Linked DNA regions of Oceanicoccus sp. KOV_DT_Chl. The protein of the gene in region 1 interacts with the protein of each later gene in a pairwise test. Links are inferred from orthologs where the notes say so. Each region holds a gene or a part of one and is shown in the gene's direction. Other genes may lie near its edges.

Evidence for each region.
Region 2: the proteins of UNITIG_RS06225 (region 1) and grxD interact in binary tests that used the Escherichia coli proteins (3 or more experiments, as listed by UniProt). The link is inferred for Oceanicoccus sp. KOV_DT_Chl from one-to-one orthologs.

What each region holds. Positions count from the first base shown.
Region 1 is NZ_FQLF01000002.1:549,809-561,494, reverse strand. The notes cover bases 5,978-8,964. They hold UNITIG_RS06225 (BolA family protein), read left to right. Parts: upstream 5,978-7,347; coding sequence 7,348-7,581; downstream 7,582-8,964. Other genes in these bases: hisG (ATP phosphoribosyltransferase), read left to right, coding at 8,953-8,964; murA (UDP-N-acetylglucosamine 1-carboxyvinyltransferase), read left to right, coding at 7,635-8,897; UNITIG_RS06230 (phospholipid-binding protein MlaC), read left to right, coding at 6,429-7,151; UNITIG_RS06235 (calcium/sodium antiporter), read right to left, coding at 5,978-6,225. Also shown: hpf (ribosome hibernation-promoting factor, HPF/YfiA family), read right to left, coding at 1-267; lptB (LPS export ABC transporter ATP-binding protein), read right to left, coding at 2,092-2,817; lipopolysaccharide transport periplasmic protein LptA, read right to left, coding at 2,795-3,427; LPS export ABC transporter periplasmic protein LptC, read right to left, coding at 3,571-4,071; more of UNITIG_RS06235, read right to left, coding at 5,233-5,977; more of hisG, read left to right, coding at 8,965-9,591; hisD (histidinol dehydrogenase), read left to right, coding at 9,592-10,896; UNITIG_RS06205 (TSUP family transporter), read right to left, coding at 10,915-11,686. UniProt on the Escherichia coli protein: Involved in cell resistance against acid stress.
Region 2 is NZ_FQLF01000005.1:669,480-681,117, reverse strand. Bases 4,820-7,758 are described here. They hold grxD (Grx4 family monothiol glutaredoxin), read left to right. Parts: upstream 4,820-6,092; coding sequence 6,093-6,425; downstream 6,426-7,758. Other genes in these bases: UNITIG_RS20475 (protein kinase), read left to right, coding at 6,581-7,758; UNITIG_RS20485 (acetylornithine transaminase), read right to left, coding at 4,820-5,713. Also shown: UNITIG_RS20495 (ABC transporter ATP-binding protein), read right to left, coding at 2,520-3,560; argF (ornithine carbamoyltransferase), read right to left, coding at 3,591-4,496; more of UNITIG_RS20485, read right to left, coding at 4,526-4,819; more of UNITIG_RS20475, read left to right, coding at 7,759-9,244; UNITIG_RS20470 (hypothetical protein), read left to right, coding at 9,338-10,114; bfr (bacterioferritin), read right to left, coding at 10,220-10,687; UNITIG_RS20460 (bacterioferritin-associated ferredoxin), read right to left, coding at 10,883-11,086; UNITIG_RS20455 (peroxiredoxin), read left to right, coding at 11,393-11,638. UniProt on the Escherichia coli protein: Monothiol glutaredoxin involved in the biogenesis of iron-sulfur clusters.

The sequences.
Region 1 (11,686 bases):
TTTGTGTTTGAGTAGCTGGCGATCTAGTTTGTCAGTGAGATTGTCGATTGCTGCATACATATCTTCAGACTCACTGGCGGCAAATAAATCTGCGCCAGCAACATGGACAGAGGCCTCAGCTTTTTGTACTAGCTTATCTACGGTAAGAGTTACATCAGTGTTGGTTATGTTATCGAAATGTCGCTGTAATTTAGAGAGTTTAGTATTTACATATTCGCGCAGTGCGGGGGTGACTTCTACGTGGTGTCCGCTAACATTAATTTGCATAAGCTGCTCCTCTAGTTGTGCTAATAAAGGTACTCCTTTGAGTACCTAGCTGTCGAGTCAAAAAAGGCTTATCGGTATTAATTTTTTCTTCTTACATTCACTATAGCAAAGATATGACTGACTGGTGCTGGCCAAGAGCGGGGTGCTGGTTAAATGTTATACCAAGCGCTTCCGTTCATTGGAGGCGGTATCATCAATGACTCCCGGTATTTGGCAATAGTCCGTCGGGCGACCTGAATACCTTGATCGCCTAATACTAAAGTAATTTTACTATCGCTGAGCGGTTTCTTCGGGTTTTCATCAGCGACCAGTTTCTTGATCAGGGCGCGGATAGCTGTGGATGAACATTCTCCACCAGACTCGGTATTGACATGGCTGGAGAAAAAATACTTTAGCTCGAAAATGCCCCTGGGGGTGTGCATGTACTTTTGGGTTGTCACGCGGGAAATAGTGGATTCATGCATTTCAACCGCTTCGGCAATATCGTGCAGCACCAGTGGTTTCATCGCTTCTTCACCGTAATCCAGAAAGCCACGTTGGTGTTCTACAATTTTGGTAGCTACTTTCATTAAGGTTTCATTGCGGCTTTGCAGGCTTTTCAAAAACCAGCGTGCTTCTTGTAAGTTGTCGCGTAAATAATTGTTGTCATCGCTGTTGTCGGCCCTTTTTACTAACGCGGCGTAATCCGAGTTAATCCGTAATTTGGGCGCTATGTCCGGATTCAGTTCTACCACCCAGCGATCTTTAATTTTTTTGACATAGACATCGGGTACCACGTATTCAGTTTTGTCCGACGTAATAATCTCGCCCGGGTTGGGTGTGAGGCTTTGAATAAGTGCCAATACCTCTTTGAGTTGAGGCTCTTTGAGCTTGGTACGGCGCATCAGTTGTGCATAGTCGCGGTTACCCAATAAAGATAAGTGGCGGTCGATAATTTGCTTGGCTTCCTTTAGCCACGGGGTATCACTAGACAGTTGCTTGAGCTGAATCATCAGGCATTCTTGCAAATCCACGGCACCCACACCTGGAGGGTCGAATTGCTGGATACAATGTAGCACTGCTATGACTTCATCCAGCTCTATTTCGGCATTATCTTTCACCAGGCTGCTGTGAAGTTCGTCAGGTGTTTGCGTGAGCCTGCCGTTTTCATCGATGGCATCAATAATGGCTATGCCTATATCGCGATCAGTGTCTGACATGCGGGTTAAATTAAATTGCCACTGGAGGTGGTCCTGAAGGGACTCTGTGACGCTGTTGCGGGAGTCGAAATCGTAGTCGCCACTATCACTTGAGGATTGGCTGCTGACGGGGCTGCTGGACTGGTAGACGTCATCCCATTGGGTATCTACAGGCAGCTCCTCAGGAATACTGTCCTGCCATTCGCTATCAGCGGCAGGACCCTCCGAGTCTTCATTACTACTGGATTTGGTTTCAGTGCTTTGGCTGAAGTCGACCAGTTCGTTGGCTTCTGTGTTCGCGTCCCTAACGGTCTCTGGTTCAAGCTCTTCGTTGGCATCCAGCATCGGGTTGCTTTCGAGCGCCTGTTGGATCTCTTGTTGCAGATCAAGCGTGGAAAGTTGTAATAACTTGATGGCCTGCTGCAGCTGAGGCGTCATGGTCAGCTGTTGGCCAATTTTAAGCTGTAGCGATTGTTTCATAGGCTGTTGGGTGTACCCATACTGCATATCTCATTGTTTTTTCAGTAGTTTTAGATTATTAACTGAATATTTAGAGATATGGGTTTTAACGAATCTTACTGGCAGTGTAGCTATGGTTTTTGCTACAAGCAATCCTTATACCGATTTTGCGTAATAGTCCCAAATTTTACAATACAAATTGATGGCCGAGGTAAATATCTCGTACTTTTTGGTTGCTGAGTACCGTTTGAGCATCACCTTCGGCAATTATATAGCCCTCGCCGACGATATAGGCCTTCTCACAAATATCCAGCGTTTCGCGTACATTGTGGTCGGTGATAAGGACACCAATACCCATATCTTTAAGATGATTGATGATCTGCTTGATATCCGTCACCGAGATTGGATCAACCCCGGCAAACGGTTCGTCCAGCAACACAAAGGAGGGCTCTGTGGCCAGCGCCCGCGCAATCTCTACTCGTCGCCGCTCGCCGCCCGATAGAGCCATACCCAGACTATTGCGGATATGGGTGATGTGGAATTCCTGTAGTAGTTTCTCCAGTTTATCTTTGCGCTGCTGACGATTGAGGTCTTTGCGGGTTTCCAGGATAGCGCTAATGTTATCGGCCACTGATAACTTGCGAAATATAGAGGCCTCCTGAGGGAGGTAGCCAAGACCAGCGCGCGCACGACCGTGCATGGAAAGGCCGGTTAGATCTGTTTGGTTGAGCATTACATTACCGCTATCTGCGCTAACAATACCCACGATCATATAAAAGCATGTCGTTTTACCGGCGCCATTGGGTCCTAGTAACCCCACCACTTGTCCGCTGCGAATTTCAAGGGATACATCTTTGACTACCGGTCTGCCCTTATAAGCTTTGGCGAGATTATTGGCCTTCAGAACTGCCATCAGTGTCCTTGTGTGTTGCTTGATTATAATCAGGTGCGGTTGTGGCTTCAGTCGTTGCTTTAGTCTCAACAGCGGTAGTGGTTGGCGTATCAGTATTGTCTGGTTTGGGCTCCGGCACCAGCACCATGCGCACACGGGTAGACTCTTTTTTGCTGCCTCTCGCTTTTACCTGTTCCGATGACGTATTGTATTCGATTTTTTCCCCGCTAACGATATTGCCATTTTGGTTTATGCTGGCGTTGCCGCTTAGTACTACTAAATTTTTATTAAGCTGGTAGACAAGTTTGCTTGCGTTAGCTTTCATTGGTGGTTTGGTGGGATCAGACTGTTGTTCAAAAAACACTGGGTTGCCTTTTGCCTCCATTGATATTACCTGACGGTTTTCACTGCGAATAATAATATGATCCCCATTTATTTTAAGTGAGCCTTGAATAATCTGCACGTTCCCTACGTACTCGGTTAGTTCAATATTCTTTTTGGTTGTCTGACTGGCACGGTCAGCTTCAATATTGATTGGCTGCCCGCTATCTTCTGGCAAGGCCTGAGTCGGCAGGCTTACTAGGAAGCCGATGAGGCTTAGTGTGGTAAGTTGGAGTATCAATTGGGTCATAATGGTTACTTATTGGTTTAATGAGTATGAGGGTGGCTATAGCGTTGAGTCAATCGAGGGGGCTTCGCTATTTTTGCGATCAGGTTCATATTGGCCTCTTACTTGATGGAGTAATGTAATTGACTTATTGGCAAGATTTGCACTCATACCAATGCGCGGGTAAATCCGTTGGCGCTATGCAATGTTACCGGCTGCTCAGTATCGGCAAGTTTTTGATTTGGATAAATAAACAGCTGTGGTGTTTTTAGCGATGTGGTTTCGTCGTTGCTGACAATAACGACCTGTTGACTTAGATCGATTTTCTCACCTTCGTTATAGACTACGCCGGATTGGGCGCTAATCTGCCATTGCGTTAAGCCCTGATCGTGAAGAATAATCAGGGGATCAGCTATTTTGATGCTGTTGTTCACTGGGTTGTGTTTAATCTGGCTGCTATTAATAGTGGTGTCTATATTGCCCGCTTCGTCATATTGACGACTTGCCGCGTGGATGAGATAAAATTCCGAGCCCCGGTTTTCGTCAGCAGTTTCGTTGAATGCCGGCGGGCTGCCGGTATCAGAATAAATAAATAAAAACACCACAAGTATTAAGCTGGCGATGACCAAACCCAGAGTATTTTTACGTCGTCTATTCAGCAGCTGCATAAGCTTGAGCGCTATCCAATGAGTTCAAAAAATGAGGTGAAGGCCAAGTCGTTATAGTTATTGTAACTGTTTGCTTGGTAAAGTTCCCCGTGTCGTGGTCTTCAATATAGCTGAAGTGGTTGCTGCGTAGGGTGTCTTGCAGTTTAGCTTCAGTATCTACTGGTTATTGATTGAATTAAGCCACTCCAGCTTTTAATAAGTCGTGTAGATGAATTGCGCCAACAGGTTGGTTGTTCTCATCAACTACGGCTAGTACGCTGATTTTGCCATTATCCATGATCGCCAGCGCTTCAGCTGCTAGCATATTGGCGTTGGCCGTTTTGCAGTTGCGGGTCATGACGTCTGCAATCAGCGTGTTATGAATATCGATACTTTGATCCAGTGTTCGTCGCAAATCACCATCGGTAAAAATACCGATTAGCTTGCCGTCGCTATCGAGAATGGTGGTCATTCCAAGCCCTTTGGTGGTGATTTCCATCAACGCGTCACTCAGTTTGGTCTCTGGGTTAACAGCCGGGATTTCGCTGCCGGTATGCATGATATCTTCAACTTTGAGTAGCAGTCTGCGTCCCAGCGCTCCACCGGGTGAGAAAATGCAAAATCTTCAGCACTGAAACCGCGCGCTTCCAGTAGTGCGATGGCTAAGGCGTCACCCATGACCAATGTGACGGTGGTGCTGGAAGTAGGTGCTAAATCCAGCGGGCAAGCCTCTTGCAGCACACTGACATCGAGATTGGCATCGGCGGTTTTTGATAGTATCGAGTCGGCATTGCCGGTCATGCTGATAAGTGGAGTGCCCATTCTTTTTAGTAGCGGTAGCAGTGTAACCACTTCGGATGTGCTGCCGGAATTAGATAGCGCCAGCACAACGTCATTGGCAGTAATCATCCCCATATCGCCATGGCTGGCTTCGCCTGGGTGAACAAACATGGCAGGGGTACCGGTGCTGGCAAGTGTTGCCGCTATTTTAGTGCCGATATGCCCTGATTTCCCCATGCCGGTAACCACTACACGCCCTTACAGGCGAGCATTAACTCGCAGGCCTTGTCGAATTGGGCATCAATGCGATGGGTCAATTGGTCAACAGCATCCCGTTCCATTGTGATTGTGCGGATGGCTGATTGCTTGTAACTAGTCGTTGACATAGTGATGGTCCGGAAATTAGCTCATAGGGAACAGCAGGTAGTAATAAGCACCATAGACTAATAGTAGTAGCCCGCCTTCGACTCGACCAATACGACCGACGCTGGTGGACGCAGTTTGTTTAGCTCGATCGGGCGTGAAGAAATAATGGGCGCATAGCAGTGCGGTTAACAACAGTGTAATTGCCGTCATCGCAAGATAGTCGCGATTAAATACTTCGGGTTCTAATGCGGTTGGATTGATTAGTGCCGGCATCGCCATCACCGCTAATAAATTGAATAGGTTAGAGCCGATGACATTGCCAATTGCAATATCGTGATGGCCTTTCAGAGCGCTGGCAACCGTAGCAGCCAGCTCAGGGAGGCTGGTACCCACTGCGACGATGGTGAGGCCGATAATTAATTCACTGACCCCGAGAGATACGGCAATGTCTTTGGCTCCCCACACCAAAATGCGAGAGCTGATAATCAGCAGCACTAAGCCAATGATAAACAGCAGCCAGGCTTTTTTGCTGTCGATATCAGGGATATTTTCAACATCGGCTTCATGTTCTGCATCCGGTTGATGAGATTTGCTGGTGACTAAATAATAAAAAATGGCGGCGAGCATCAGTAGAAAAATGACGCCGTCAGACATACTCAAATAATTATCATTGACAAAAAAGATGACGGCGAGAGTGGCTGCTAACAGCAGAGGTATTTCGCGTTTGATCAGACCTTTGGCAATCGGGATGGGGGCAATCAGTGCCGTTACACCCAGTACCAAACCAATATTGGCTAAATTTGAACCTATCGCGTTGCCTACTGCCAAAGCCCCAGAGTTCTCTAGTGCAGCATTGATTGATACGATAATTTCTGGTGCGGAGGTTCCTATGGAGACAATAGTCAGTCCAATCATTATGGGCGCCATACCCAGTCCTTTGGCAATCCCCGCAGCGCCAGCGACAAAGCGGTCGGCACTCCATATAAGTCCGGCAAAACCAACAAGAATGGCAAAAATAGCTGTCGTCATAGAGGTTTTCTGTCTGTTTGGGCCTGTGTTGGCCGAGGTAAAATGAGGCTGCATTATATCGGCCTAAAATCAGATATAAAGGATTTAATGTGGCTAAAAATAATCAGCGATGAAAGTTTACTTTTACCGAGCGGAGATTTTCGTTACATTAGTCGGATTTTAAGGCTGCAAGTTAAGCCGTGTTTTTATTTGGGAAGAGAATTATGAGGTTATTTAAATCACTGCGTTCAAGTTTGTTGGGCCTGGCTGTGGTGGCTTTAGCGACAAGTGCTGGCTGGTTACAGGCTGAGGAAAAGGCAGACTTAACCGCGCATCAAGTGGTACAGGCTACGACTGACCGGGTGATGAAAATTATTGTGGAAGCGCAAGTTTATTATGACAAAGAGCCGCAGCGTTTTTACGACGAAATTGAAGGTGTGCTTTCCGATGTGGTGGACTTCAATAGTTTTGCCCGGGGTGTGATGGGACCTTATGCCAGTAAGCAAGCCTATATGGCGCTCAAAACCGGTGCCGAAAAAGAGGCATTCAAGCAGCGGATGGTACGTTTTAGCAGTACCTTTAAAGATGGTTTGGTGCAAACTTATGCCAAGGGGCTGTTGGCCTTTAATGGTAATAAAATTGAAGTGCTACCGGCAGCCAGTGATGTTGAAGGTGAAGGTAGTGTTACTGTAATTCAGCATATTCATGGCGATGCCGAGAAGCCTTACGAGGTGCAATATAAGATGCGCCAGAACAGTAAGGGTGACTGGAAGTTGCGCAATGTCACCATCGAGGCGATTAATTTGGGCAAGGTATACCAGAGCCAATTTAGTTCCGCTGTTCGTCAGTATCAGGGTGATATTGATAAAGTCATAGATAACTGGTCGGTTGAACCAGGTGCAGACAGCAATGCCGCCGACGACAGTGATACCGAGGCTGAGGGTTAATACCTCTGGCCTTTTCGGCTTTCCCCCTCGCTATTGGCTGGTGATTTTCGTACAATTCCCCGCCTTTCTACCCCTGCTATTGTGTTGTGTGGCGATCAGTTCAATTCGACCCCCCAAAACGCGATTATTAATCGATGATACTCTGCTAATCTTTGCTTTGGGATCAATCGCTGTCTGTAGGTAATTGGAGTTAATTATGCAGCCGGAACAAGTTAAAGAAATTCTACAGGCGCATTTGCCTGATTGTGATATTGAAGTCACGGGCGATGGCCGCCATTTTGATTTAGTCGTCGTTGGTGATGTTTTCGAGGGTTTAAATGCCGTGAAAAGACAGCAACTGGTTTATGCCGGCTTAAATGCCCAGATCGCTGATGGCACCGTACATGCAGTGAACATGAAGACTAAAACTCGCTCCGAAGCTGCTGAGTAAATGCTTGCTAGGCTCTTGAGTAAAGTCGCACACCCAATAAATAGGTATTGTTGATGGATAAGTTGTTAATCAGAGGTGGCGCTAGATTGGATGGAGAAATTAGGATCTCCGGCTCCAAAAACTCTGCGTTGCCTATATTGGCTGCCACCTTGCTGTGCGATGAGCCCATTACTATCAGCAATTTGCCCCACTTACACGACATTACCACCATGATCGCGTTACTGCGTTGTATGGGAGTGGATGTGGTGATTGATGAAAAGTTATCGATTGAAGTGCAGGCCAATACCATTCAAAACCTGACCGCACCTTATGAATTGGTAAAAACCATGCGCGCCTCGATTTTGGTGTTAGGGCCGATGCTGGCGCATTTTGGCGAGGCTAATGTATCTTTCCCTGGTGGTTGTGCGATAGGTAGTCGTCCGGTTGATTTGCACTTGCGAGGTCTGGAAGCGCTAGGGGCAGTTGTCGAAGTAGACGAAGGTTATATTCGCGCGAAAGTGGACGGTCGCTTAAAAGGCGCGCATATCCTGATGGATACCGTTACGGTCGGCGGCACTGAAAATATTATGATGGCGGCAGCTCTGGCTGAAGGAACTACCGTCATTGAAAATGCAGCGCGTGAGCCTGAAGTGGTAGATCTGGCTGACTGTATCAATGCCATGGGCGGTAAGGTCAGTGGCCATGGTTCGCCGACTATTACTATTGAAGGTGTTGAGCGTTTGCATGGTTGTACCTATGCAGTAATGCCTGACCGTATTGAAACTGGAACGTATTTGGTAGCGGCGGCAGCCACTGGTGGTCGTATTAAATTGAAAGATACTCGCTCGGATATATTAGAGGCGGTATTAGTTAAGTTGGAAGAAGCTGGCGCTAAAGTTGAGACCGGTCCAGATTGGATTACGTTGGATATGGAAGGTCGTAGACCGAAAGCAGTCAATATTAAAACAGCACCTTATCCGGCATTTCCTACGGATATGCAGGCGCAGTTTACCGCCATGAATGCGATTTCTGTTGGTACTAGTCGTGTGACTGAAACGGTATTTGAAAATCGGCTCAACCAGACTCAGGAAATGAACCGGATGGGCGCTCGTATTTCCATCGAGGGCAATACGGCAATCATTGAAGGTGTTGAGAAGTTACGAGCTGCACCGGTAATGGCATCTGATTTACGTGCTTCAGCCAGTTTGGTCATCGCTGGGTTGGTAGCGGAAGGAGATACGGTGATTGATCGGATATACCACATTGATCGTGGCTACGAATGTATTGAAGAGAAATTACAATTATTGGGGGCGAATATTCGTCGCCTGCCAAATTAATTCTGTCCGGTGTCTGGAAGCAGGTGCTGGCAACGACAATATTTATCGCAAAATTATGGATCAAGAAATTATTATCGCCTTAACCAAAGGCCGAATTTTAAAAGAAACGCTGCCTCTACTGGCTGCAGCAGGTATTGAGCCAGCTGAAGATATTAGCCAGAGTCGCAAACTTATTTTTGAAACCAATCAGCCTGATGTGCGGTTATTGGTGATTCGCGGTTCCGATGTGCCAACCTATGTGCAACATGGGGCTGCTGATATGGGCGTGTCTGGTAAAGACATGCTGTTAGAAGCTGGTGGCGCCGACTTATACGAGCCTCTGGATTTAAATATTTCAAAGTGTCGGTTGATGACAGCGGCAATGGTCGATAGAGCATTACCTAAAGGACGTATTCGTATCGCCACTAAATTTACCAATATCGCCAAACAATATTGTGCTCAGCGCGGTATTCAAGCCGATATTATTAAATTATATGGTGCGATGGAGTTGGCGCCTATTATGGATTTGGCTGACATGATTGTAGATATTGTTGATACCGGCAATACACTGCGAGCGAATGGCATGGAGCCGCGTGATTTAATTGCAGATATTAGTTCGCGGCTAGTGGTCAACCGAGCCGCGATGAAGCGTAAAAATCAGCGAATCAAACAATTAATTGAAAGCTTGCGGCAGGCGGTTGAGGCAGCAAAGTAAATGTCACTGAATATCACCAAATTAGATGCAAACGCTGCAGATTTTGAGCGGCGGCTGAATCAGCTACTGGCTTGGGAGTCTGTATCTGACGCGGCGGTAGTGACTGTGGTTGGTGAAGTGATTGCCGCGGTCAAGGCGGATGGTGATAAAGCGTTGTTGGAGTACACCAATCGCTTTGATCGGATGAATGCAGCCTCGGTGGATGTGTTAGAAATGTCGGCACAACAGCTTGCCGACTCACTGGCGAAAATATCCGTGGAAGAGCGCGCGGCTTTGGAACAAGCAGCGGCCAGAATTCGGCGTTATCACGAACATCAAAAACAGGAATCCTGGCGCTATACCGAAGCGGATGGCACGGTACTGGGGCAACAAATTACCGCGCTGGAAAAAATCGGCGTTTACGTACCCGGTGGTAAAGCGGCTTATCCTTCTACGGTATTGATGGATGTGATTCCGGCCAAGGTAGCGGGCGTCAGTGAAATTATTATGACCAGCCCTACGCCTGATGGTGAACTTAACCACATCGTATTAGCGGCGGCCGCAATAGCCGGTGTTGATCGGGTATTTACAGTGGGTGGTGCGCAGGCGATAGCGGCGCTGGCCTATGGCACTGAGTCTATCCCCAAGGTGGACAAAATCGTCGGGCCGGGCAATATCTATGTGGCGACTGCCAAGCGTCAGGTATTTGGTCAGGTCGGCTTGGACATGATTGCCGGGCCATCAGAGATTTTGGTGATTTGTGATGGCCAAACCGATCCGGACTGGATTGCGATGGATTTGTTTTCACAAGCTGAGCACGACGAAGATGCCCAGTCAATTTTGGTCTGTCCTGATGAGGGTTTTATCCTGCGGGTTGAACAAAGTATTGAAAAGCTGCTGCCTACACTGGAGCGTAAAGACATTGTTACTGAGTCACTAAAGAATCGTGCCGCATTAATCACCGTGACCGATTTGGCGCAGGCGGTAGAAGTCTGTAATCGTATTGCACCAGAGCACTTGGAGCTATCCGTAGAAAATCCGGATCAATTATTGCCGCACATCAAGCATGCTGGGGCGATTTTTATGGGACGCTATACCTCAGAGTCGCTGGGCGATTATTGTGCTGGCCCCAATCACGTATTACCTACATCCGGCACGGTGCGTTTTTCATCGCCGCTGGGGGTTTATGATTTTCAAAAGCGTAGCTCGATTATTCACTGTTCTGCTGAAGGTGCTTCCGAATTAGGTAAGATTGCTTCGGTATTGGCGCGCAGTGAATCCTTGACTGCCCACGCTCGTTCTGCGGAATATCGTATTAAAAAATAATTTTCTTGCGCTGGCATTTTAAAATGTGAATGCGCTGAACCATTCTGGATAATCCTGCTGCAGCAATCGTAGTGACATAATGAGTGAGACCGAGACCAATAACGGTTTTACTATGCGCACACCTTTACTAACGACTAACCCTGAACCGATTCGGCCACCAATGACCTGGCCTACCGCCATGGTTAAGCCTATCGTCCAGACAACGTGACCGCCCAGCGCAAAAAATATCAGCGAAGCGATATTGGAGGTGAAGTTCAGAAGCTTGGTGTTAGCGGTCGCTTTCGTAGTCCCATAGCCCAGCAAAAAAATAAAAGCGATAGCAAAAAAGGATCCGGTGCCGGGGCCAAAAAAACCGTCGTAAAAGCCGATACTGCTGCCGATAAAAAAACCAAACATCGATGTTGATATTTTTTGCTGGGAGCTGCTTTCGTTTAGTCTGGGGGTTAGCAAAAAATATACGGCAAAAATCATCAATAAGAATGGCAGCATTTTACTGAGTAAGGTGCTGTCGATCGCTTGTACCGTCAGCGTTCCGATTGCGCTGCCGACAAACGTACAGATAATCGCCTGCCGCATGGCGACTAAATCAATGAGTCCCTGCTTAAAAAAATAACGGGTGGCTGAAAAAGCACCGAAGCAACTTTGCAGCTTATTCGTGCCCAGTACGGCTGCGGGCGGCATGCCGGTAGCAAGTAGCGCTGGCAAGGTAATTAAACCGCCGCCGCCAGCGATGGAATCTACTGTTCCCGCCAGCAGTCCGACTAGCGCCAAGCCTAGCAAAGTGACTAGA
Region 2 (11,638 bases), on another replicon or contig:
AGGGCGGTGAAGCAAGTTGGACTTTTTCGCCTGTGGCACCGAGTAGTAGTTAATGTCGATAACATTATCGAGCATACGTACAGCGGTTTTTATGGTTTTTTCCAGTTTGATTAGATTAAGGCTACCGTTTTCGATATGTTGCGCCAGATTGACTGAGCCGAGGTTGCAAACGGCAATTTCTTCTTTATTGGTATTGAGTGTGATCTCGGTACACAGATTGGAAGAATGCACGACACCAACATGTTGCTGTGGTGAGCGGATGTTGCAAGGATCTTTAAAGGTAATCCATGGGTGGCCGGTTTCAAATAACATGCCTAGCATTTTGCGCCATAATTCCTGGGCGCGAACGGTTTTAAATAGCTTCATTTCACCGCTTTTACACTGTGCTTCGTATTCGGTGTAACGAGTTTCAAAGGCTTCACCGTATAGGTCGTGCAAATCGGGCACATCGTTAGGCGAGAATAACGTCCACTGGCCGTCATCGAATACCCGCTTCATAAATAAGTCAGGAACCCAGTTGGCAGTATTCATGTCGTGGGTGCGACGGCGATCATCACCGGTGTTTTTGCGCAGCTCAACAAACTCTTCGATATCCATGTGCCAGGTTTCGAGGTAAGCACAAACAGCGCCTTTGCGTTTGCCGCCCTGATTAACCGCAACGGCAGTGTCGTTGACGACTTTGAGGAAGGGTACAACCCCTTGTGATTTGCCGTTTGTGCCTTTTATATAAGCACCCAAAGCGCGCACAGGGGTCCAGTCGTTACCTAAACCGCCAGCCCATTTGGACAGCATGGCGTTATCTTGAATGGCGCCATAAATACCGTGCAGATCGTCGGGCACGGTGGTCAAGTAGCAAGATGAAAGTTGTGGCCGCAAGGTGCCGGCATTAAATAATGTTGGTGTTGAGCTCATGTAGTCGAAAGAGCTAAGCAGGCGGTAGAACTCAATAGCACGCTCTTCTTTTTGCGCTTCTTCAGCAGCAAGCCCCATGGCAACACGCATAAAGAAAATTTGTGGCAATTCAATGCGGACACCGTTGCTGTGAATAAAGTAACGATCGTAAAGCGTTTGCAGGCCCAGATAATTGAACTGAAGGTCACGCGAGGGATCCAGCGCTTGCCCCAGTTTCTCCATGTCATATTCTTTTAGGGTTGGCGATAATAATTCCAGCTCGACACCTTTCTCAATATAGGCAGGTAGTGCCTGAGTGTAGAGTGTGCTCATGTCCGCTTGAGTGGCGGTGCTGGCGATACCTAAAAATGTCAGTGCTTCGGCGCGTAAATTGTCGAGTAGCAAGCGGGCGGTAACGTAGCTGTAGTTAGGTTCTTTTTCCACCATTGTTCTGGCAGTGATAACCAGCGAGGTGTTTACATCGGATAGTGGTACGCCGTCATACAGATTTTTCAGTGCTTCATCGATAATCGCTTGCGCTGACACGTTGCCTAGGTCGGCACAGGCTTCACCGACTATGACCTCCATGCGGCCAAGGTCTAGTGGCGCCTGAGTGCCATCAGCTAGAGTAACGCGAAATAGAGGGGTGAGCCTTGGTGGGTTCTGAGGCAGCTTTCTCGGCGCGCTGTTGGCGGCGCTGCTCACGGTAAAGTACGTAATCGCGAGCCACTTTGTGCTCGCCGCTACGCATTAGAGCCAATTCAACCTGATCCTGAATATCTTCAATGTGGATAGTGCCGCCAGAGGACATGCGTCGTTTGAAGATGGCGCTGACTTGTTGAGCCAGTTTTTCTACCGTCTCATGAATGCGGGTAGATGCCGCTGCCGAGCCACCCTCAACTGCGAGAAAGGCTTTGGTGATGGCCACGGTGATTTTGCTGTCATCGTAACTAACAACAGTGCCATTACGCTTGATAACTCGTAATTGACCCGGAGCAGTTGCTTGTAATTCGGCGTTGGTGGTTGTAGAGGTTGTTGCCGCAGGAGGGGCGACATTCTTGTTATCGTCTACTTCGGTGTGCATAGGTTCTCCGGGTGCTGCGATCGCAGCGTCAGCTCAGCATTTAATATCATTGGTTTTGGGGCGAGTGGTGGTCGCTATCAAAATAATATCGGCGAACCTGGCAAAAGCAGTTTTTGCATAGGTGCCGATAAATATGCCTAGCGATAGGGCCATGACATGGCTGTTATCGAGTTAGGCGCTGATCTGATGGCAACGGCTTTCCGTCTTATCCCCTCTGTTTTTCTACACATAACAAAAAGTAAGTACTAACTTTTTATGATTTGGTTAATTTTTCTTCGTTTTTGTCGGTGCGTCACCCCTATATATTGGGGTTATTGAAAAACTTTATACAAGATAATGCGCTTTTGGCTCTTTTGCAAGGGCAATATGCTGAGGAGAAGTTGTGGATAATGTGTGGATAAAAGGATCTGTCTGTGACCGCTAACCTGCAAACATAGAGTAGATAAAAGGGTGATGGAAAACATAGGTTTTTATTATTAATACGAGCCCTTAAATTAATTTTTTATAGTAGTTTCTAATGATATGCATAAGAGTTATTTTCCAATTACTCATCAGGTGTGAATGCGATGAGATGCTCGACTTTGGCGTTGATTAGCAGCTTTTCCCCTAGCTCATAATTCTGGTGGCTGGGGAACAATGCTTCAACAATACTGCCGCTGGGCAGGCGCAGGTAATAGGCGGTGGCGCTTCCGGAAAAAATTTTCTTCACCACTTCGGCGCTGGTACCACCTTCGCCGTTGAGAACGATGTCATCCGGTCGAAGCAAAATGTCCACAGGGATGTTGGCTTGCCAGCTATAGGCTCGGTTGCCGGTGATGATACCTAGCTCGGTTTTAACCCGGTTTTGGTCTAGCGTCATGCCGGGTAATAGTCCGCCTTGGCCAATAAAGTTGGCGACAAAGCGGTTGGCCGGTTCATGGTATAAATTAAACGGGGTGTCCCATTGCTGCAATCTTCCCGCATGCAACAAGCCTACCTGGTCACTAAAAGAAAATGCTTCTTCCTGATCGTGGGTTACGAGGATAGCGCTGATGCCGTATTCTTTTAGTATCTCTCTAACTTCTAAATTTAAGTGCCGTCGCAGTTCAATATCGAGGTTGGAGAAGGGTTCATCCAGTAATAGTAAACGTGGATTGGGTGCTAAAGCCCGGGCAAGGGCCACTCGCTGCTGTTGTCCGCCGGATAATTCATGAGGGTAGCGCTGTGCTACTTTTTCCAGCTGAATCAGGCCGAGCAGTTGCTTGATGATTTTACGCTGCTCTGTTTCGGTCGATTTACGAATACCAAACCGAATGTTTTCATGCACGGTCAAGTGAGGAAATAAAGCGTAATCCTGAAATACCATGCCTATGTGGCGTTGTTCAGGCTCCAGTTCAAAGCCGGGCGCGCTAAGCAGTTGCCCGCCTAGCGTGATTTGGCCATGGGAAAGAGATTGAAAGCCGGCGATGGCCCGTAAGGCAGTTGTTTTGCCACAGCCGCTGGGGCCGAGCAGGCAACAAATATCGCCCTCATTGACATGAAAGCTGACATCTTCCAGTACCGCTTGGGTATCGTATTGGCATTGAATATTGTCAACTTGTAGCAAAGTGGTCGGAGTCCTGGCTGGCGATCGGTTTTACTGCTGTAACAATAATTCTAACAGTGCTTTTTGTGCATGCAGGCGATTTTCAGCTTCATCCCAAATAACGGTGTTGGGATTTTCCATCAGTTCGGCGCTGATCTCTTCGCCGCGGTGGGCTGGAAGGCAGTGCATATATAGCGCATCTGTGGCTGCGAATGAGAGTAACTCGTCATTGATTTGATAGCCTGAAAACTGTTGCAGCCGCTCCGCTTGCTGTTCTTCTTGACCCATGGATGCCCATACATCTGTGACCAGTAGGTTAGAGTCTCTGGCGGCTTCTTTAGGGTCGCGCACGATAGTAACCCTGTCTTTATTTGCTGCAAGTAATTCGGCATTGGGTTCGAAGCCTTCAGGGCAGGCGATACGTAACTCAAAATCGAATTGTTTGGCGGCGTTAATATAGGATTGGCACATATTATGGCCATCACCTATCCAACTGACCACTTTGCCTTGAATGCTGCCCCGGTGTTCCATGTAAGTTTGCATGTCTGCTAACAGTTGGCAGGGGTGATATTCATCAGTGAGTGCATTGATGACCGGCACCGATGAATATTGTGCAAAGCGCTCAATAATTTCATGGCCGAAGGTACGTATCATAATGATATCGACCATTGATGATAACACTCTGGCGCTATCTTCAATGGGTTCGCCACGTCCCAGTTGGGTGTCTCGTGGCGATAAGAACATGGCATGACCCCCCAGTTGTACCATGCCCGTTTCAAAAGAGACGCGCGTGCGGGTAGATGATTTTTCAAAAATCATTCCCAGCACTTTATTATGCAAAGGGGTTTCATGGCCGCCATTAGCCAATTTGTGCTTGAGCACAATTGCGCGGTCAATCAAACCTTTCAGTTCATTGGGGCTTAAATCCAAAAGCGTTAAAAAATGTTTAGCTGCCATAGTGTTGTGCTTGTCTATCTGATTTGCAGTTATGCTGATTCCGCAAACTGGTTAATAACGTCGAGCACTGTAGTCACAATTTGCTCGGCTTGTTGCTGATTAATAATTAATGGCGGCAGCAAGCGAATGACATTGCCCGCTGTGACGTTGATAAGTACACCGCTATTGCCGTTACTTTCATTGCTGTAGTTGCGAGCGAGATTGACGACTTCAGCGCAGGGTTCACTCAGCTCAATGCCTATCATTAAGCCCTGGCCTCTTACTGCTTTAATCATCGGTTGTTGCTGTTGCGCAGCACTAAATTGCTGCAACATATATTCGCCTAACTGCTTGGCGTTATCGCAAAGCTGTTGTTGCTCAATAGTATCAACGACTGCTTGCGCTGCGGCACAAACTAAAGGGTTGCCGCCATAAGTGGAGCCATGATTACCTGGTCCAAAAGTTTCCGCCGCTTTGCCATGAGCCAAGCATGCACCAATAGGTAAGCCATTGCCCAGACCTTTGGCGGTCGTGACCACATCGGGCAAAATACCGTGATGCTGATAGGCAAAGTAAGTGCCGGTTCTGCCATTACCGCTTTGAACCTCGTCAAGCATCATCAGCCACTGCTGTTGATCGCACAATTGCCGGATTTCTTTCAGGTAGTTGGCTGGAGGAATATTGATACCGCCTTCCCCTTGAATTGGCTCGACTAACACGGCAACGACATTGCTCTTATTGCGGGCAATGTTACTCAAAGCCTCAATATCACCAAAGGGGGCACGAATAAAGCCACTGACCAGCGGTTCAAAACCTGCTTGGATTTTTCGATTGCCTGAAGCGGTCAGCGTTGCCATTGTTCTTCCATGAAAAGCGTTAGACATCACAATGATTTGGGGTTGCTCAATGTCCTTGTTGTGGCCATAAAGGCGAGCAATTTTAATTGCCGCTTCATTAGCTTCGGCGCCTGAGTTGCTGAAAAAAACCGTATCCATGCCGGACACTTTACAAAGAGATTCTGCCAGTTGTTGCTGACGTTCGACACCATAGAGGTTGGAGGTGTGGATGAGCTTTTCAGCTTGTTGTTGGATAGCAGCCGTTACTGTGGGATGGGCGTGACCAAGGGCGTTAACACCAATACCACTAATGGCATCCAGATAGTCCTTGCCATCACTATCAAATAGACGTGCGCCCACACCATGGCTAAAGCTCACGGGTAAGCGACTATAAGTATTCATGACGGCGTTCACAGCGGTATCCTCAAATTCAACTATCAGTTTTTAGCTGAAAAATTATAGCCAAAAACGCAAAAAGGCAGCTGGAGCTGCCTAAATTAAGAACTAATCATATAGTGCTGACATGGGTTTGGCAATTGTCTAGTGACGAATTTTAGCGGGTATAGTCTGTTTACGAGCATGCTAACGAAAGGCCATTGAGGTTGGGTGGCGGAACAAATTGAATTGGCGACGGACTAATCTATAAGTATTATTGCTGAGTAATTTAGTCGGGCATTTTGCTGGTATTCACGTTACAATGACCGTCTATTTAACCCGATTTTGTAACCTGGTAGTTGTTTGCGGACAATTACGTTTTTAGATTTAAGCCAAGGTAAGCCTGATGGACATAATGGAAACAATTAAAGATCAAGTCGAAAGCAACCCGATTATTTTGTATATGAAGGGCTCCCCCAATCAACCGCAGTGCGGATTTTCGGCGCGGACGGTGCAATCGCTGATGTCCTGTGGAGAGCGCTTTGCTTTTGTAGATATATTGTCTAACCCTGAGATTCGTGCCAACTTACCGGTTTATGCAAACTGGCCAACATTTCCGCAGTTGTGGGTAAATGGGGAGCTGGTCGGCGGTTGTGATATCGTTTGCGATATGTTTGATAAGGGTGAATTGCAGACTTTGATTAAAGATGCTGCCCAGGCAACGGCAGAGAGCGAATAGCGCTGTAGCGCGAGGATTGCAAAAGCCGTCCCAGTTCGATTGTTTACAGATTAAAACCGCTCCTTATGGGCGGTTTTTTGGTTCTGATAGGTATAAGCTTTAGCCAGAACTGTGATATAAAAAAGACATACTGATAATAGTGATAATAAGCGCACATCAACTGGGTTCTTAGGGGTAGTCAAATCAAAATAGATATTCCCGGATATCGAGTCGTCCGTCCCATTGGGCGTGGTGGCATGGCGACAGTCTATTTAGCCATTCAGGAAAGCTTTCAGCGTGAAGTGGCGCTGAAGGTCATGTCTCCGCTGTTGTCGCAAGATGAGAGCTTCAGTGAGCGATTTTTACGGGAAGCAAGAATCGTTAGTCGATTGGTGCATCCACATATAGTCACCGTACATGATGTGGGTATTCAAAATGGCCACCATTATTTGTCGATGGAGTACATCGAGGGGCAGGATTTAAAGGATCGATTGCCCAGCCTTAATAGTGAACAGTTATTCCGTATTGTTGCTGAAGTTGCCAGAGCGTTGGATTATGCCGGTCGCAAAGGTTATGTGCATCGTGATGTAAAACCTGAAAATATTATGATCCATAATCTGGACGGCCGAGCGGTGTTGATGGATTTTGGTATTGCGCGAGCGGCAGACTCTGCCAGCACAATGACACGCACAGGTACTGCCTTGGGTACGCCGCATTATATGAGCCCGGAGCAGGCCAGGGGCGAAGCGATTGATTCACGGTCTGACCTTTATAGTTTAGGTGTGCTGATTTATTACATGTTGGCAGGGCGCGTGCCCTATGAAGCGGAGTCCCCAGTGGCGGTGGGAATAAAGCATGTTTCTGCCCCTATCCCTAAATTACCTGACGCGCTGTCGGGTTATCAGTATTTGATTGATAAGCTAATGGCGAAAGAGCCAAAAGATCGTTATCAAACAGGCAATGAATTAGTGCAGGCGTTGTCGTTGGTAGATATAGGGGTCTTGGATCAATGGCGTCCTACTCAGGGTTTTGAGTATCTGGGCAGTCATGAGCATACGCCTTTGCGTAGCGAGCAAGTTAGATTAGTGAGCGGCACTAACGCCTCTGCCGACACAGAAGTGCTGCAGCGGGCCGCTGCCGTAAGTAAGGCACCACCGAGTGCTGGTGATGGCTCAGCAGAGGAGTCATTACATATCCCGAAAGAAGATTTACAGCGACCGCAGCAAGCGAATAAGCAGCAGTGGATATTTGCCGTGCCGATTGTCGCCGCGTTAATTTTTGCGGGCTATATGTACAGTAACAATGACCGTCGACAAACCGCGGCAGAGCTTACCGATAAAGTGCCGGAGGTAACTACACAGAATGCACCGTCAAAAGCAGTACCCACACAAAATGAAAGTGAGACTTCGTTACCCACAGCTGGGCCCAAAACACCAGTTTCCTTAACCACTGAGTCAGTCACTAAAGCGCAATTAAGCGTTAATAGCGCACAGGACGTAAAGCAAGAGTCGCTTGATGTAGGTGCGTCTGAAAGCAAGGCGGCAGCGGATGAATCGCTAGCTACCAGCTCCAATGATGGGCAAGGTGAGGTGAATCAGTCATTAGATCCTGTTACCCAGCTGCTGGCTAACGCTGTAATTTTGCAAGCCGAGATCGACCGGCAGCCAGATAAAATGCCAGAACTATTAGATCAATACCGCCAAGTATTAGCGCTACAGCCACAAGAGCTTAGGGCCAGTGCGGCGCTTGAAGAGCTTAAACAAAAGTCGCTGTCGTCAGTATCGGCGGCGATAACTGCTGGTGAATTAATAGCAGCGCGCAGCCGTTTGGAAGCTGCGCTTGCCTGGTTTCCGGATTTGTCGGCAGAAAATAACTTTTTATTATTAAGTCAGCGTTTAGAGCAGTTTGAAAGCATCGAAGTATTGCTGACGCAGGCGCAGAATTACCTCTCAAGGGATCGATTAATTCAGCCGCCGGAGCAAAACGCGAAAGAATTGTTTGAGCAGGTGCTGAGTTTGGATAGTGATAATAAGCCTGCTAATAAGGGCTTAAATGATATTGCTGAGCGTTACAGTCAATTGGCTATAAAGAGTATGAATAAGCAGCAATTTGATAAGGCGCAGTCACTAGTAGCGAACGGCTTATCAGTCAGACCTGATGATATTGCGCTATTGGCAATACAGGATCAGTTGCCACTGGCAAGAAAACAAGAGCAAACCATTCAGCAGTTATTATTAGAAGCGAACGAACTCTCGGGTCGGCAGCAGTGGTTTGGCGTAGAGCCCAACGCAGTTGAAAAATATAGAGCCGTGTTGGCGATACAGCCTAAACGTGATGCCGCGTTGACTGGCTTGGCTACTATTGTGGGCCAGACATTGGCGAACGCAGTTGCAGCCATGGAGGCGCGAGATATTAATGGTGCAGTGGCATTAACGGAGGCTGCATTATCAGCTTTTCCGAATAATAGTCAGCTGCAGGATCTTAAGCGGCAATTGGGAGAGATGGGGCCGGTGATATCAAATTTACAGCTTAGTGGAATCGCAATTGCTGATTTGGATTCACCGCCTAATAATAAAACTCGCGCTGATCGTACTTTGCATATTGGTTTTCACTACGCTAATTTTACCCAGCCGGCGACAGTGTTGCAGGCGGTATTATTTGATGGTGCGCGCTCTGTCCAGATAGTCTCTGCGCCGGTAGTGCTGATTGGTCAGGAAGGTAAAATGCAATTTCGATTTGAGCGGCCGGTAGAGGGTTTCCCCGGGGGCGGTTATCATCTGGACCTGTTGATGGCCAGTGAGTTAATTTTCAGCGCAGCTTTTGTCATCGATAATAAATAATTCATTCGTTGCTAGGACTTCGTCTAACAATGTTATAGATTAGCCAGCGTTGACCGATAACCCCTCATAGTATAAATCAGTCAGGAGAGGACAATGATTAGAACGCTTACCCAGTTAGGGATATTGATGCTGGTCGTAGGTTTGGCCGCTTGCCAGGCACCGCCAAATATTAAAAAACTTCAGGATGAAAACGGCGCCTTAGCTCAGCAATTGGGTCAGGCCAACCAGCGTATCAGTTCGCTGGAAGCCGATAAAACCTTATTAAAGCAGGATGTTGCAGAGTTAAATCGTGTGGTTGCGGTGTTGGGACAGGAGAAGAGCTCTCGTGTAGCCGAGTCTACCAACCTTCGTGGGCAGGTGCGTCAGTTTGTGCAGTTACGTATTGATAGCTTAAAAAACTTTTTATTGGCTAGTGATTTGCTGGATTATATTGGTGGCGAATTAGTTGAGCGAACTAATGTAGAGCCAAAGCCGGTATTAGCAGTAGATTTGTATAACCAGATACCTGTTAGCGGAACTCTGACTGGTGTGGGTGGCTACTTCCAGAGCGCTGGTGATGTGTCGGTCAAAGTGCTGCGTCAAATTGGCGATAATTTAGTGGTAGTGTGGGCTAGCGAGCCGGTCATTATTGCTGAGCGCGGAATGCAGCGACTGAATTTTCCAGTCTCTGTTGGTGTGGAGAAAGGCGATTACCTCGCTTATTATTTTAGTAAGCCCGGCTCGATCAGTTTTGATACGGGAACCGGTGATACACGTTATTTAGCCGCGGATGTTCCTGTTGGGAGTTTAGTCAAGCGGAGTAGTCTGCAGGGTGAAAACGATAAGCGCAGTTATGCTGTTGGTGTTTTTGGATTGCTGAATACTAAGTGATGTAGGCTGAAAATTTGAGGTGTTAATAAATCCTCAGCACTAAAAAAGCGGCTAAAAAGCCGCTTTTTTAGTTTTAATCAAAAGGATTAAAATGCGTGTCAGTGTTTAGCTCATTTGACTTTGCTGGTAATTTTGCAGGCCGACTTTTTCAATGAGTCCCAGTTGGGTTTCCAGCCAGTCAATATGTTCTTCCTCGGACTCCAGGATATCTTGAAAGAGGTCACGGCTAACGTAGTCCTCAACGGTTTCACAATATTTAACCGCGTTTTTCAAATCCTTGTGAGCGATCATTTCCAGCTTAAGGTCGCATTTCAGCATTTCCTCGGTGTTCTCGCCGATTAAGAGCTTACCCAGGTCTTGCAGGTTGGGGAGGCCTTCCAAAAACAGAATGCGCTCGATTAGCTTGTCAGCATGTTTCATTTCATCGATAGATTCGTGATATTCGTGATCGGCTAATTCTTTTAGTCCCCAGTCTTTGTACATTCTGGAATGTAGAAAGTACTGGTTGATAGCAACGAGTTCATTGCCTAAAACGGTGTTTAGAAATTTAATAACTTTAGCGTCGCCTTTCATTTGAATAGCTCCATATTTTAGATGGGTTATTTCCAGTATAAATTTATGGAGGCGAGTGTGGGCTGACAGCAGCCCATTGTCAACGATAAGCTGTTGATTTTTATGAGATAAAAATAGAAATGAAAGTTATTATCAGTCGCATTTTGGTTGCGAGGATACAGTGATAAGTTAGTTGCTTGAGATAATTAGCAGTACTTAGCTTACCGCGTAGAATAATTGCTCGTCATCGATAGCGGGCGCCATGCTTTCGGTGAATACTTCTCTAGCTAGAATACCGCATTTGCCACACTGGGATGCCAGGCCAAGTTCCTTGCGAACCTGCCCGAATTGGGTGGCGCCATTAGCAACGGCTTCGCGAATTTGGCTATCGGTAACTGCTTTACAAAGACAGACGTACATCTTTAGTGCTCTCGACTTGATGGTATCAATATGGTCGAAATAGTAATTTGAATGAGAATCATTGTCAATATCATTTGTGTGTAAAAATTATCAATTTCTGCAGCGGTCGTTAATCGGGTCAGTAAGGGTATTTTCTATCCATAATAGTTTTTGACTATTGTTGTAATACAAAAAAATATGTGGGCTTGGGCTGAGTCGCTGTGTAAGATGGCAGCCCTGATTAAGCAAGGGGGTGCAGTAGTGGCCCGCTTGTAGACAAATAATTTAAATAATGTACTTAACCCTAACTATTGGAGGCAAAACACAATGAGTGTACTCGTTGGCAAACCCGCTCCGGATTTCACATGTAATGCAGTACTGGGCAGTGGCGAAATTGTAGATAATTTCAATCTTGCGGAAACCATCAAAGGCAAAATTGGCTTGGTATTTTTCTACCCGTTGGATTTTACTTTTGTTTGTCCTTCCGAGCTGTTGGCGGTTGATCACCGTATGGCTAAATTTAAAGAGTTGGGTGTTGAGGTGATCGGTGTTTCTATCGATTCACACTTTACC